DNA from 3 places in the Mycolicibacterium doricum genome. Region 2 is predicted to be linked to each of the others. Evidence: predicted binding sites of a transcription regulator. Region 2 holds the regulator's gene; each other region holds the start of a gene.
The links. Region 2 encodes LexA, which represses DNA repair genes until DNA is damaged. Its sites were predicted from a motif close to CGAACANNTGTTCG; they were not measured.
Positions count from the first base shown of each region.

Region 1 (4,928 bases), 1.4 Mb from region 2:
CCGTAAGCTGACGCGACCCACGGCAAAAGTGACTGGGCAAAAGTGACTGATGTGACGCAGGGGGCGCCGCGGTGCACGCGAAAAGGGCAAGAATGGCCTGGAACTCCCCTTTCGCGGCGCTAGGGAGAACAACCGTCAGGAGAGCCCCAGGCCGCTTTCCAGGCTACGCCCCAAATTCGCCGACGAACGGATTCCCGAGAATCGTCAGCGGGGAGTCGGCATCTTCAGCCGAGTGCCACCGCTATCCCCAGAACGATCATCGTGGCGGCGATCAACGCGTCGAGAACCCGCCACGTCGTCGGTGTCGAGAACAAGCCGGCGAGGCGTCGCGCGGCGTACCCGAGACCGGTGAACCACACGGCGCTCGCCGTGACAGCCCCGATGCCGAAGAGCCAGTGGTCGTCGCGGCGCTGGTTGGCTAGGGCCCGAGCAGGACGACGGTGTCGAGATAGACGTGCGGGCAGCCTCCTTCACATCCACGCCGCCGCACGAAACATCACCCGGGTCATCGCTGAGCGGAAGGGACTTCCGTCCTTCGGCTGGGGCCGGAGGGCCGCTACCGCAGGACGCTGCGATGAGGGAGCATCGTGGGAACCATCCTTTCACGGGTGACGGCGGGAGGACCTCAATGTCTGAGCACACCTGTGCTGTGGTCGTCGGGATCGACGGCAGTGACAGCGCCCTGCAGGCCGCCCGGTGGGCCGGTGCGGTGGCCGCTGCCAGCGGTGCGCCACTGCACATCCTGCACGCCATGCCAAGCCTCGGACGCAATCTGACCGAGACAACGGTGGCCATTCAGGCCGCGATCATGTCCTATCAGCGGGACTCCGCGCTGACCTTCCTGCGGGCGGCGGAGGAGGCGGTCCACGCGGACCGCCCCAACCTCACTGTCACCACCGAGGCCAGCGAGACGCCGGTGGACGAGGCGATCATCGACGCCAGCCGTACTGCCCGGCTGATCGTGCTCGGCGGTCAGGACGTCACCGGGGCGGCTGCGGTGGTGCTGGGATCGACGACGCTGCGGGTCGCGACCCACGCCGCGTGCCCCGTCGTCGCCTTCCGTGGCGACGAGGTCAGCTTGTCCGACAAGCCGATCGTCGTCGGTGTGGACAGCACCCCTGCCGGCGCCGGCGTCCTGGCGACGGCGTTCGACTTCGCGGATGCCCTGAAGGCAAAGCTCGTCGTCGTGCGGTCCTGGACGGCCCGTGCGCCAGCCGGTGACGTCACCATTCCCTTCTTGGTCGACTGGGAAGCACTGGAAGTCGCCGAGTGGGCGGCGCTCAGGGAACTCGTGGACGGCTGCCGTGAGCGCCATCCGGGCGTCGACGCGGAATGTGTTGTGGAGATGATGTCCCCGGCTCGGGCGCTGCTGCTCCACGCCGCCGACGCGCAACTGGTAGTGGTCGGCAGCCGGGGAAGAAATGCCTTGGCTGGGCTGGTTTTGGGATCGACCAGCATGAACCTGCTGCATCACAGCCAGGTTCCGGTGATGGTGACGCGGGCGCAGGACGCAGAAGCCGATCGACGGTGACGGTGGAGATGACGCGCGACGGGCGGCGGATCCTCGTCACCGGTGGTGGGTAGCCGGGGTATTCGTCCTTCACTTTCACCGCCGGTGCGGCAGCGTGAAAGGCGTGGCGCCCTTCTATCACCCCGTTCGACCGATCAGGGGGGCGAAGGAACCGATCGTTCATGGGCGATCATGGCGTCGGTCGACTTGTTCTCGTGGAATGCATCGGCACTGTCCACTTGTCGTACCATCGAACTACTGTTCGAGGTATGGATGGGGAAGCGGTGCTCGCGGCGTTTGCCGGATTCGAGGCAGCTCGCGAGGCGCTCGCCGGCTTATCCGTGGAGTCGCTGACCGCCGCCCAGACGCTGACCGTCTTGCAGATGCGTGAACGCGGGCATCGCCGCGACCTGGCGATCGACCACGCCCTGACCGCCCGCCTCATCGACCAAGCCGATCCCCATGAGATGGGCGCCACGTCGATCAAGAAGCTGCTCACCGAGCGGCTCCGAATCACCGACGCCGATGCCGGTGACCGCCTCACCGACGCCCGCCAATTGGGGCCGAAGTACACCCTCACCGGCGAACGACTGCAGTCCGATCTGCCCCATACTGCCGACGCGTTGTCTCGCGGCGTGATCGGCGTCGCCCATGTGCGGATCATCCAGGACTTCGTGAAAAGACTGCCGACATGGGTGTCGTTCGCCCGCCGCGACGACTACGAACGCGACCTCGTCACCCACGCGCAGACGTTGGTGCCCGAGGACTTCCGCAAAGTCGCCGAGACCTTGCTGGCCCACATCGACCAGGACGGCGCCGAACCCGACTACCCCACCCAACAACGCCGCCGCACCGTCACGGTAGGCCGCCAGCAGGCCGACGGGATGAGCCACCTCGACGGCTGGATCGACCCCGAATTCCGGGCCTTCCTCGATGTGGTGCTGGCCAAACACGCCGCCCCCGGCGCCAACCTGCCCCACCACGACACCTACCACGACACCCACGATGCCGCCCACGACGACACCCACGACGACACCCACGACGCCGCCCGCACCGGCCGCGACCACCGCACCGCCGGCCAACGCCACCACGACGCCATCAAAACCGTCCTGCGCGACACCGTGGCCTCAGGCCGGCTCGGTCAGGTCGCCGGCGTGCCCGCCACCATCGTCGCCAGCACCACCCTCGGCGAACTCGAACGCGCCGCCGGATGGGCCCACACCGGCGGCGGCAACCGCCTGCCCCTCCGCGACCTGATCCGCATGGCCGCCACCTCCCGGCACTACCTGGCGGTGTTCGACGACCACACCGAAGAAATCCTCTACCTCGGCCGCGCCAAACGCACCGCCACCACCGCCCAACGCCTCGCCCTGTTCGCCAGAGACAAAGGCTGCACCCACCCGCACTGCACCGCGCCGTTCTACTGGACCCAAGCCCACCACGCCCACGACTACCGCACCGGCGGGCGCACCGACATCGACAACCTCACCCTGGCCTGCCAACCCGCCAACCTCATGATCGACAAAACCTGGCGTGCCTCCCACTTTCCGGACTGCGGACCAAATAGGGTCCGAGCCGGAAAGGAATGAAGGGAATTGGCGAAGAAATACCAGAAATTCTCTCCAGAGTTTCGTGAGGAAGTCGTCAAACTCGTGGTGGAGGGGCAACAGCCTATCGCTAAGGTCGCTCGTGAACATGGGCTGAGTGAGACGACTGTCGGCAATTGGGTGCGCAAATACCGAGAGGAGCGCGCCGGGGACGAGCCGCCGCTGCAATTGTCAGAACGCGCGCGGCTACGCGAGTTGGAACGAGAGAACCGGGAAATGGCGATGGAACTCGCCTTCCTGAAAAAAGCGGCAGCGTACTTCGCGAGGGAGCAGCGGTGAGCGAGAAATACGCGCTCATCGCCGCGGAGCACGCCGCCGCGCACGTCGCCGAGGCTCCCACCGTCGCCCAGATGACCCGCTGGCTGGGCGTGTCCAAGAGCGGCTATTACGAGGGCCGCGCGCCCGCCCAGTACGGCCGAGAAGCGCCGGGAGGAACTCAAGATCAAGATCGCCACGTTGTTCGACTCATTCGACGGCGCCTATGGGTATCGGCGCATCCACGCCGAGTTGGTCCGCGCCGGCGAACACGTCGGGGAAGAGTTGGTGCGAAAGCTGATGCGTGAGCTGAACCTTGTTGCGGTGCAACCGAAACCGTACAAACGCACCACAATCCCGGGTAAGCCCGAGCAGGCGGTGGCCGACCTGGTGGCCCGCGATTTCACCGCCGATAAGCCGGGGGTTAAGTGCGTCGGCGACATCACCTACATCAAGACGTGGGAAGGCTGGCTGTATGTGGCGACAGTCATCGACTGCTTCAACAAAGAGGTGATCGGCTATGCCATGGCCGAGCACATGCGCACTGAGCTGGTCACCGACGCGCTGGATATGGCGGCCCGCAACCACCAGCTGGAGCAAGATTGCATTATGCATTCCGATCGCGGCACCCAATATATGTCTGCCGAGTATTCCGCCACGCTTAAGGAGTTCGGGCTGCGGCAATCGGTGGGCCGCACCGGGGTATGTTGGGATAATGCGCTCGCGGAATCGTTTTCGCGAGTTTGAAGAATGAGCGGGTCCACCACATGGTGTACCCGACCCGGAAGGCGGCGAAGGAAGATATTGCACGCTACATCGAATTGTTCTACAATCGACGCAGAATTCATTCCGCACTCGGCTATCGGACACCGCACGAGGTCCGCATCGAGTACATGAATTCACAGCTCGCAGCGTAAATGGATGCGAAATCCGCAGTCCGGAAAACGCAGGGCAGCCCAACCGGCTGGACCACCCACCGCCCCGGCAACGGCCGCACCCACTGGAACCCACCAAAACACCACGACACCGGCCAACCCCGCCTCAACCACCACTTCCATCCCCACCGCTACCTCAGCAACGGCAACGGCGACGGCAACGGCAACGGCAACGGCAACGGCGACGACGAACCCGAATAGCTTTGCGACGCAAAGGTGATCGCAAAGGTGATCGCAAAGGTGATCGCAAACGCCTCCGCGTCAGTCGCGCTCGAGCAGTTCGGCGATTGCCTCGACGAGCCCGTCGTGCGGAATCCCATCGAAGGTGTGGGACTCCACGGTGGTCGCCACGGTGGCCAACGCTGCGACACAGAGCAATTCGACGTTGGGCTGCAGCGATTGCAGCACCCACCGCAACAGGCGGTGACTCAATGGCAGAGCCTGTCGATGGTGGCGTCGAGCACGTCGAGGTCACGCTTGAGGGCCTGCTGTCCGGGGTCGCCGTCCGGGGCGCCCGCGGTGGCCGCGGTCCCGAACTGCATCAGCTTCGTGCCGAACTGCCGTATCGGGGCGGCGAGTTCGGGCGGCGTGGCCGGGTCCAGGATGTCGAGCAGGTACTGG
Region 1 covers NZ_AP022605.1:119,754-124,681, forward strand. The annotation lists partial or broken gene G6N07_RS00540 (LysE/ArgO family amino acid transporter) at 225-460, opposite strand; gene G6N07_RS00545 (universal stress protein) at 629-1,531, shown strand; gene G6N07_RS00550 (HNH endonuclease signature motif containing protein) at 1,780-3,099, shown strand; partial or broken gene G6N07_RS00555 (IS3 family transposase) at 3,106-4,289, shown strand; gene G6N07_RS00560 (hypothetical protein) at 4,290-4,508, shown strand; gene G6N07_RS00565 (hypothetical protein) at 4,569-4,739, opposite strand; gene G6N07_RS00570 (hypothetical protein) at 4,736-4,928, opposite strand, start outside.
Region 1: a site for LexA is predicted at 1,762-1,775, ahead of G6N07_RS00550 (HNH endonuclease signature motif containing protein). Genes of this name have one in related genera too.

Region 2 (4,928 bases):
AGCGAATCGACGATCAGCGGGTCCGTCGACACGCGGGTCGCAGTGCTCGACGCGATGGGCGGCGACGAACGCAGCGCTACCTGAGCGCCCAGCGCCGGCGAACACGTATGATCGGCCGATGGCCATCGATGTCCAGGCCTTGCGCGTCTTCACCGACTCAGAAGGGAACCACGGCAACCCGCTCGGCGTCGTGGACGCGGCGACCGTGGATCCCGGCGACCGGCAGCGCATCGCTCGCGAACTCGGTTACAGCGAGACCCTTTTCGTGGATATCCCGCAGGCCGGTGCCACGACGGCGCACGTCAGGATCTTCACCCCCGCCACCGAACTCCCGTTCGCCGGGCATCCCACCGTCGGTGCGTCGTGGTGGCTTCGCGAGAACAGGCTGCCAGTGCGCACCCTGCAGGTCCCGGCCGGAATCGTCCAGGTCCGCTACGAGGGCCACCTGACTGTGGTCAGGGCGCGCTCCGACTGGGCGCCGGAGTTTGCGATCCACGACCTGCAGTCCCGCGAGGCGTTGGCCGCCGCAGACCCCGGCGACTATCCCGACGACGCCCATCACTACCTGTGGACCTGGACCGACCGCGGCGCCGGACACATTCGAGCGCGTATGTTCGCCCCGGGTCTCGGAGTGCCCGAAGATGAGGCGACCGGAGCTGCGGCGGTGCGCATCACCGATCACCTCAGCCGCGATCTGACGATCGTGCAGGGTAAGGGCTCGGTGATCCACACCGCATGGAGCCCCGACGGCTGGGTCAGCATCGCCGGCCGCGTCATCGCCGACAGCAGGCGTCGCCTGGACTGATTCCCGGTCAGCCCGACCGCGTGACGTCCTGGTGGGCGCGCAAAGCTTCGATCTCGCGTTCGAAATCGGCTGCGGACTCGAAGGATCGGTATACCGAGGCGAACCGCAGATAGGCGACCTCGTCGAGCTCACGCAGCGGACCGAGGATCGCCAGACCCACCTCGTGGCTGGGTACCTCGGGGGAACCGGTCGCCCGGACCGCGTCCTCGACCTGCTGGGCGAGCAGATTGAGCGCGTCGTCGTCGACCTGGCGCCCCTGGCACGCCCGGCGGACACCCTTGATGACCTTCTCTCGGCTGAACGGTTCTGTCACACCGCTGCGCTTGACGACCGCGAGCACCGCGGTCTCCACCGTGGTGAACCGCCGGCCGCACTCCGGACAGGAGCGGCGGCGCCGGATGGCCTGACCTTCGTCGGTCTCCCGAGAGTCGACGACACGCGAATCGGGATGACGACAGAACGGACAGTGCATCACCGCTCCTTCGCCAAACCGCCGGGTACGCCTTTCGAACCTCTCCGAGCGTACCCGGATGGCATCCTCGCCGCCGACGGCTCGGGTCGGTGGCCACCCGACATGCGGCGCCGGGAGCAGCGTGGGGGCCCAGCACCGAAATCCCCCTGTCCACGGCACCCGTCAGCCGACAGGGGAGATCAGCATCTGGCCGGCATCGATCGCCGCCGAGTCGAGCTCGTTGAGTTCACGGATCCGCTCGACGACAGCACCGATCGGGGCGTCCGGGGCGACCCGCTGCGCGACCTGATGCAGGCTCTCCCCGCCCTGCACCTGCACCACCGCCAGTTCCGCGGGCACCGAGTCCTGCTGGCGCGCCACCCCGCCCAGGTTGGCGACCAGCCCGAGCCACACGGTGATCCCGGCGGCCACCAGCGCGAGAAGCACTGTCGTCGCGGGCGTGACGGGGCGGCGGCGATGCGACGCGCGGGAGATGAGCACCCCGGTGCCCCGGTGCCGCAGGGCGGCACCGGCGGGACGACCCGCGCCCGGCCGTCGAGTGCCCGGCCGCCGAGTGCCCGGCCGCCGAACATCCGACGCCCGGCGCACACCGCGTGCGGCCGGATATTGCGGGGTCTGCCTCACTTCGAGGATCGTCATGCGCGCGCCCTTCCTGTGGTAATCGCCTGTGTGTTCGAATATAGTCGATCGTATGTTCGATGGTAGAACGTGTGATCGAACTGTTGCAGACGATAAGTGAAGGGTCCGACAAGTACATCGGTGCCGTTGCCGCTACATCGGTGCCGTTGCCGCCCCGGGGATCCGGCGCGACATGCGTCGAACAAATGTTTGATCATCGGAGGTCGGGAGACTAGATTCAGCCCCATGATCGACGACAGCAGCGAAACCGGCACCGGCGGGCGCCGCGGCACAGACGCCGGCCTGACCGAGCGACAACGCACCATTCTGGAGGTCATTCGCGCCTCGGTGACCAGCCGCGGCTACCCCCCGAGCATCCGAGAGATCGGCGACGCTGTCGGACTGACGTCGACGTCCTCGGTGGCACACCAGCTCCGCACGCTCGAACGCAAGGGCTACCTGCGGCGTGACCCGAACCGGCCCCGGGCCGTCGATGTACGCCTCTCCGACCAGCCGGCCGCGCCGGTGGTTACCACCGATGTCGTCGGCAGCGATGCGCTACCCGAACCGACGTTCGTACCGGTGCTCGGCCGGATCGCGGCCGGCGGGCCGATCCTGGCGGAGGAAGCGGTCGAGGACGTGTTCCCGCTGCCGCGCGAACTCGTCGGTGAGGGCTCGCTGTTCCTGCTCAAGGTGGTGGGCGACTCGATGATCGACGCCGCCATCTGCGACGGAGATTGGGTCGTCGTCCGACAACAGGCGGTCGCCGACAACGGCGACATCGTCGCAGCCATGATCGACGGCGAAGCCACCGTCAAGACCTTCAAACGCAGCCGTGGGCAGGTGTGGCTGATGCCGCACAATCCCGCGTTCGAACCCATCCTGGGCAACGACGCCGCCGTGCTGGGTAAAGTCGTCACCGTCATCCGCAAGATCTGACGGCTGCTCAGGCGCCGCGCACGAACCCGTTGGTACGCGCGAAATCCTCACTTGGGAAGAAGATCTCGGCGACCGCATCGTCATAGCCGCGGCTGCCCGGCGCCCAGTAGAGGCCCGTCTTGGTGTCCGCCTTCACCGGGTAACCCGCCGGCGGCTCATCGGAGCCGTCGACAGCCAGCTGGATCGCCGTCCGGCCGGGGCCCGGCTCGTCGATGTCGATGGCCGCGTGTCTACCGCTGGGCGCGTCGTCGACGAAGGGCGCCGCCATGAACCCGCCGGGCACCACCGGCTCCTCGTCCGTCGTGTCTGCTCTGAGCGCGTCAGCGGGCGCGGGTAGAGACGGCTCCTCCAGTGCGGACTGCGCGCGTGTCTCGTCGCTCACCGCAGCCTCGATACGCGTCGGCGCGGTGTCGATCGAGTCCAGATCGTCCCGCCCACCGAACAGGTCATCGGGGCCAGACGCCGAAGCCCGCGCCGCCGCCACCCTCTCGACCGCCTCTTCGGCCGATTCGTCACGCAGGTCCCAAGGGTTCGCCGACGTGTCGCGTCCTCCGTACCCGCCGGGATACCGGCCGTGGCGTTCGTCGCCGTCATCGGCATCAGACACCCCGTGGCCGGACGGCCGGTACCGGGCGGCGTCGTCGACGATGTCGTCGTCATCGCGGAAGTGGCCGGCCCGGTCGCCGCGACGGCGGTTCCACAGCAGCGCGCCGGCGACGAGTCCGACCACGAGCAGCACCGGGATCAGCGCCAGCAGCCACCACCAGTTCCACCGCCAGCTCAACCACTCGCCGTCTCCACCGGCCGCCGACGACTGCGGCTCCGCAGGAGCCTTCGGCACCTCCTCGCCCGGCACCTGGAGACCGGCCAGCCGCGCGGCGAGGTTCGCCGGCTCGGTGCTGAACCTGCCGGTCGATCGGTCGTAGGACAGCACCCCTTCGCTGAACCGCTGGGTGACGACGTCACCGCTCTCCGTCTGATCGGCCATGGGGGCGCCCAGCGGTCCCTGTGCGCCGTCGAGTTCCGACCACCCCGCGTTCATCGCCCCACGTACGATGACGGCGCCGTAATCCGGGGTCCAGAAGATGACCGGGTTGTCCTCTGCCGCGAACGTACTGATGCGGCTGTCGGAGCCCAGACCACCGTCGGCTTCGCTGCTCGTCGGGAAGCCGAGGTCGCCCTCCGGCCCACCCACGCTCTCGTACTTCTCGAGCACCTGACCGGTGACCACGTTCGCCCCGGTCTGCGGCGTGTAGAAGATCTTGCCGCCGACGAAGTTCTGGCCGACTCCCCCAGCCCCGATCTCGTACTGCGGCCCGTCCTTGGCGCCCAGCGGCCCCAGGGCGCCGCCCGCGGCGCGCCGGGCGGCCGCGATGGCCGATGTGGCGTCCTCGGGAATCGGCAGGTCCTTCAGTTGATCGGCGAGTTCGGGTGGAACCGTCGTGAAAGTCTTGTCCGTGCGGTTCCAGGACAGCTGTCCGCCGGTGAACTGCTGGGACACCACGTCGCCGCGGTACACCTCGTCCTCCGCGGGCACGCCGAGCCCGCCCGCCGACCCGCCCAGCCGGTCCCATGCGGCGTTGATCGCACCGCGCACGACGCGGGCACCGGTCCCCGGTGTCCAGAAGATCACCGGCTTGTCCGCGGCCGAGAAGGTGACGTTCCGGCTGTCCGGGCCGACCCGGCCCGGACCCTCGTCGATCGTGGGAAAGCCGAGGTCACCGTCCGCCGGTCCGCCGAGCGACTCGTACCTCTCGAGGACGGCGCCCTGCATCCAGTGCGCGCCGGTGGCCGGGGTGAAGAACATCTTGCCCGCCGCGAAGTTCTGGCCGAAACCCTCGCCGACGGGATAGATGCCGCCTTGACGCACGCCGAGCGGACCGGTGATACCACCGCTGCCGTCGTAGGCCGCGGTGATCGCGTCGTTGGCCTCGGTGGCCGGGTCAGCCGTCGCCAGAGGCGCCCAGAACAGACCCGCCACCCCCACCGCCAGACCGGCCGTCACGCGCACCAGCGCCGTGTGCAGCAGGGTTCGCCGCCCGTTCATCGAACCTCCCGTATTCGGCGCGAAAGTGTCTCGAAAGTATCGCGTCA
Region 2 covers NZ_AP022605.1:1,511,306-1,516,233, reverse strand. The annotation lists gene G6N07_RS07560 (alpha/beta fold hydrolase) at 1-84, shown strand, start outside; gene G6N07_RS07555 (PhzF family protein) at 119-805, shown strand; gene nrdR (transcriptional regulator NrdR) at 813-1,277, opposite strand; gene G6N07_RS07545 (LysM peptidoglycan-binding domain-containing protein) at 1,440-1,916, opposite strand; gene lexA (transcriptional repressor LexA) at 2,142-2,834, shown strand; gene G6N07_RS07535 (LGFP repeat-containing protein) at 2,842-4,881, opposite strand.

Region 3 (4,928 bases), 510 kb from region 2:
TCACCGGCGGTGGGACGCAGCGGCAGGGGTCTGATCGCCGGAGCCGACGGCATCCTGCTCAACGAGCACCTGATCCGGCCGATCGAGACGCCGGTGGTCCGCTTCTCGTCACTGCCGTACCTCGTGCCCGTCGTGGAGCACGGCGCCCTCCATTCGACCTACGTGATCGTCACCGTCGACCATGCCGGCGGGGATATCACGCTACACCGGGATCGCAAGGTCGAATCGGACACCGTCGACGGCGGCGGCTCTCCGATCCACAAGGCCGACAGCGCCGAAACACCCGGCTACGGCGATCCGCAGCGCCGCACCATGGAAGCCGGGCGCAAGAACCTGCGGGCGGTGGCCGAACGGTTGGCCCGCCTGGTCGATGAGCACTCCCCCGAAGTCATCTTCGTCGTCGGTGAGGTGCAGTCCCGGTCCGACCTGATGCCCACCCTGGAGGACCGGGTAGCCGAGCGGGTGGTCGAACTCGACATCGGCGCCCGGCACAGCGGGTTCGACGAGGCCGATCTGCAGCCCGCGGTCGACCGGGAGTTCCTGCGGCGTCGGCTGTCGATGATCGAGCGTGCGGCGGAACAGTTCACGCAGGCCACGGGCCAGGGTTCCGGCCTCGCCACCGAGGGGCTCCATGGGGTCTGCGCCGCGCTACGGGCCGGAGCTGTCGAAACGCTCATCATCGGTGACATCGGGGATGCGACTGTCGTCGCCGGCGACGACCTGCTGACGGTGGCGCCGAACGAGAATGTGCTGTCGGAGCTGGGCACCGCGCCGACCCAGACGCTGCGGGCAGATGAGGCGTTGCCGCTTGCGGCGGTGCGCACCGGTGCGGCGCTGGTCCGCACCGACGAGCGGATCACTCCGGAGGACGGCATCGCCGCGGTGTTGCGTTACGCGTTGCCCTGACCGCTGGAGCGGACTCGGCTCAGCAGTGTGGCCACGGGGCTCTCGTCGAGGTGCGCGCGAAGGTCTTCGGCGTTCTCGAAGACCTCGCGGGCACCCGCCTCGGTGAGCTCCCCGCGGGACACGCCCCCACTGAGCACGCCGATCGATGTGAGACCCGCACGTCGACAGGCCTCGATGTCCCACACGGCGTCACCGACGAAAACCGCGTGGTCAGCGTCCACACCGGCACGTGCCAGCGCGATGTTGACGATGTCGGGTTCGGGTTTTGCGGTGTCGACGTCACCGCCGGACGTCATCGCGGAGTAGACGTCTTCACTGTCGAGCACCTCGCGCAGCGCCTCGAGCTCGTCCTCGGGCGCCGACGTCGCCAACACGACCTGCAGGCCGAGCTCGGTGATCCGCTCGAGCAGTTCGCGCGCCCCCGGGAGCAGCCGCAGTAGCCCCCTCGAGTCCAAATAGTACCGAGAGTGGCCGTCCTTCAGCCGCTTCCTTGCGTCGTCGTCGACGTCGGGAACCAGCGTGTCCAACAGCGTCGAACCATCCATGCCGATACACCGGTGCACACGCCAGGATTCGACCGTCAGCGACTCGTCGGCGAATGAGCGGTGCCAGGCGTGGACGTGCAGATAATTCGAGTCGACCAGTGTGCCGTCAATATCGAACAGCACGGCCGGTGCGGAACCCGCGCTGTGAGCATCGGTCATCGGGTGTGGTGATCGGTCGTAGGACCGCTGTCCGCGGCGAGGGTGGCGACGACGAGCAGCACTACCACCACTGCGACGACCACCACCACTGCGACGACGATCCACAAGATCGTGCTGGTAGCCACATCGGCTCCTTCGCTTGGGCGGGCGCGTCAGGCTGTCGACCCTCCCGCTGGTCACGGGTGCCCGTCCGCGCCGACGGCTAAACGGTTCCCCGGTGCCACCGCGCCGGCTAACGCGCTTCGAGTGCGGCGAGCATGCCCGCCGCGGCACGCGGCCAGGTGAACTGTTCAGCCCGTCGACGGGCATTTCTGCGACGCAATGATTCCGGTTTCCGGATCACCGCGCTGACCGCGTGGGCGAGCGATTCGGGATCGTTGTCGGCCGATGCCCCACTGTCGGCGGTGAGGATCTCGGCGAGCGCCGACGTGCGCGACACGACGGCGGGTGTTCCGCATGCCAGCGCTTCGAGCGCAGCCAGGCCGAAAGTCTCATGCGGTCCCGGTGCGAGCGCGACGTCGGCGGACGCCAGGATGCCCGCCACGGTGTCGCGACAGCCAATGTAGCCGGTGAAATCCACCGGTAGGCCGGCGGCCTGACGTTCGAGGCGCTGCCGCAGCGGTCCCTCCCCTACTACGACCAAGCGGGCGTCGACACCTGAATCACGCAGTGTTGCAACCGTGTCGATGCTGCGGTGCGCATGCTTCTCGACCGACAACCGACCGCAGTGCACCAGAAGTGTCTGGTCGTGGGTCGCCCACCGCTGTCGCACCTCATCGGACCGCCGGCGCGGGTGGAACTGGTCGAGGTCGACCCCCAGCGGAACGGTGACGACGTTCGTGGCGTCGATCCGGTCGAATTCCGTCCGTGCGAAGGCCGTCGTACAAACCACGGTGTCGTAACTGCTCGCGGTGCGGCGGTTGGCGACATCGGCGACCGCACGAGCGACGCGGCCAGGCAGCACCTGACCGACGAGGCGGTCGAGGCGTTCGTGGGAGACCATCACCGTCGCCGCACCGTGGCGTCGACCCCAACCTCCCAGCGACCGCAACGTCAGCCGGTCGGACACCTCGATCGCGTCGGGTTTCAGATCATGGAGCAAAGCGGTCACCGGACCCGGCAGGACAGCGCGGTAGCCGCCCGTGAACGGAATGAGGCGGGCCGGCAGGGTGATCCGTGCGACCCCGCTGGGTAATTGCTCGGTCTCTGCGCGGTGCCCGGGGACGACGAGGTACACCTCGTGCCCGGCTGCGCAGTACTCCGCGCCGAGCCGGTCTACCGCGGTACGTAAGCCGCCAGAGCGTGGACCGTAGAAATTGGCGACCTGCACCACCCGCATGCCTCGATGCAACGCGACGCATTTGTGCGGTGCGCGGCGGCGTATCTACCGGCGCCTGAACGGGCCGTGAACTCTCCACCGTCTCGCAACCGTGCATGCTTGTCCGCGCCATGCCGTGGGTTGTGCAGGACTTGGGTTTCTGCTGTCCCAATTCGCGGTGTTTTGTCGGTGGTTCGAACTAGTGTTCGAGATATGGATGGGGACTTTCACGGCGCGGTCGACCGCCTGCTGGCGGCGGTGACCGACTTGCAGACCGCCCCCATCGACGACCTGCCACACCGGCAACTGCTGGCCGAACTCGACCGCATCAAACACGCCGTATGGGCCGTGCCCAGTGTCGAGCACCGGTTGACCGGGCGGCTGATCGCCGAAGCCGACCCCCACCGCCTCGGCGCCACCTCCCTGCGCGAAGTGCTGGCCAACCACCTACGGATCACCCAGAAAGACGCCACACAACGACTCACCGACGCCACACAACTGGGCCCCCGCTACACCCTCACCGGCGAACGCGTCCAAAACGACCTCGCCCACACCGCTGACGCAGTAGCCCGCGGAGACATCGGCGTCGCCCATGTGCGGATCATCCAGGACTTCGTGAAAAGACTGCCGACATGGGTGTCGTTCGCCCGCCGCGACGACTACGAACACGACCTCGTCACCCACGCGCAGACGTTGGTGCCCGAGGACTTCCGCAAAGTCGCCGAGACCCTGCTGGCCCACATCGACCAGGACGGCGCCGAACCCGACTACCCCACCCAACAACGCCGCCGCACCGTCACGGTAGGCCGCCAGCAGGCCGACGGGATGAGCCACCTCGACGGCTGGATCGACCCCGAATTCCGGGCCTTCCTCGATGTGGTGCTGGCCAAACACGCCGCCCCCGGCGCCAACCTGCCCCACCACGACACCCACCACGACCACGACACCCACGATGCCGCCCACGACGACACCCACGACGACACCCACGACGCCGCCCGCACCGGCCGCGACCACCGCACCGCCGGCCAACGCCACCACGACGCCATCAAAACCGTCCTGCGCGACACCGTGGCCTCAGGCCGGCTCGGTCAGGTCGCCGGCGTGCCCGCCACCATCGTCGCCAGCACCACCCTCAGCGAACTCGAACACGCCGCCGGATGGGCCCACACCGGCGGCGGCAACCGCCTCCCCCTCCGCGACCTGATCCGCATGGCCGCCACCTCCCGGCACTACCTGGCGGTGTTCGACGACCACACCGAAGAAATCCTCTACCTCGGCCGCGCCAAACGCACCGCCACCACCGCCCAACGCCTCGCCCTGTTCGCCAGAGACAAAGGCTGCACCCACCCGCACTGCACCGCGCCGTTCTACTGGACCCAAGCCCACCACGCCCACGACTACCGCACCGGCGGGCGCACCGACATCGACAACCTCACCCTGGCCTGCCAACCCGCCAACCTCATGATCGACAAAACCGGCTGGACCACCCACCGCCCCGGCAACGGCCGCACCCACTGGAACCCACCAAAACACCACGACACCGGCCAACCCCGCCTCAACCACCACTTCCACCCCCACCGCTACCTCAGCGCAAAGGACGACGACGAGCCCGAATAGGGTGGACGGCGGCTGAGTTATGCCAACCCGCGTGACTCGGCGGCTGACCGATGTTGAAGGTGGTGAGGCCGACAAGGAGGTCGCTGGCCCGCAACGGCTAACCGACGTAGCGCGAGAGCCACTCCTGCACGCGTTTCCACGCGTCAGCGGCGGCTGTGGCGTCGTAGCGCTCACTGGTGTCGTTGAAGAAGGCGTGATTGGCGTCGGGCTCGGTGACGAGTTCGAACTGCATGCCGGCACTTTCCAACGCCGCGCGCGCGGCCGGTTTGCTTGCGTTCACCCGGTGATCCTCGGCGGCGTAGACACCAAGTACTGCGACATCCTTGGAGCCGGAGAAGTCGGGGTTCTCCGGGGTGGGCCCGTAGAACGGCACCGCCGCGGCC
Region 3 covers NZ_AP022605.1:2,021,086-2,026,013, forward strand. The annotation lists gene G6N07_RS09980 (Rv2629 family ribosome hibernation factor) at 1-906, shown strand, start outside; gene G6N07_RS09985 (HAD family hydrolase) at 891-1,610, opposite strand; gene G6N07_RS20725 (hypothetical protein) at 1,607-1,735, opposite strand; gene G6N07_RS09990 (glycosyltransferase) at 1,843-2,949, opposite strand; gene G6N07_RS09995 (HNH endonuclease signature motif containing protein) at 3,142-4,545, shown strand; gene G6N07_RS10000 (dienelactone hydrolase family protein) at 4,643-4,928, opposite strand, start outside.
Region 3: a site for LexA is predicted at 3,124-3,137, ahead of G6N07_RS09995 (HNH endonuclease signature motif containing protein). Genes of this name have one in related genera too.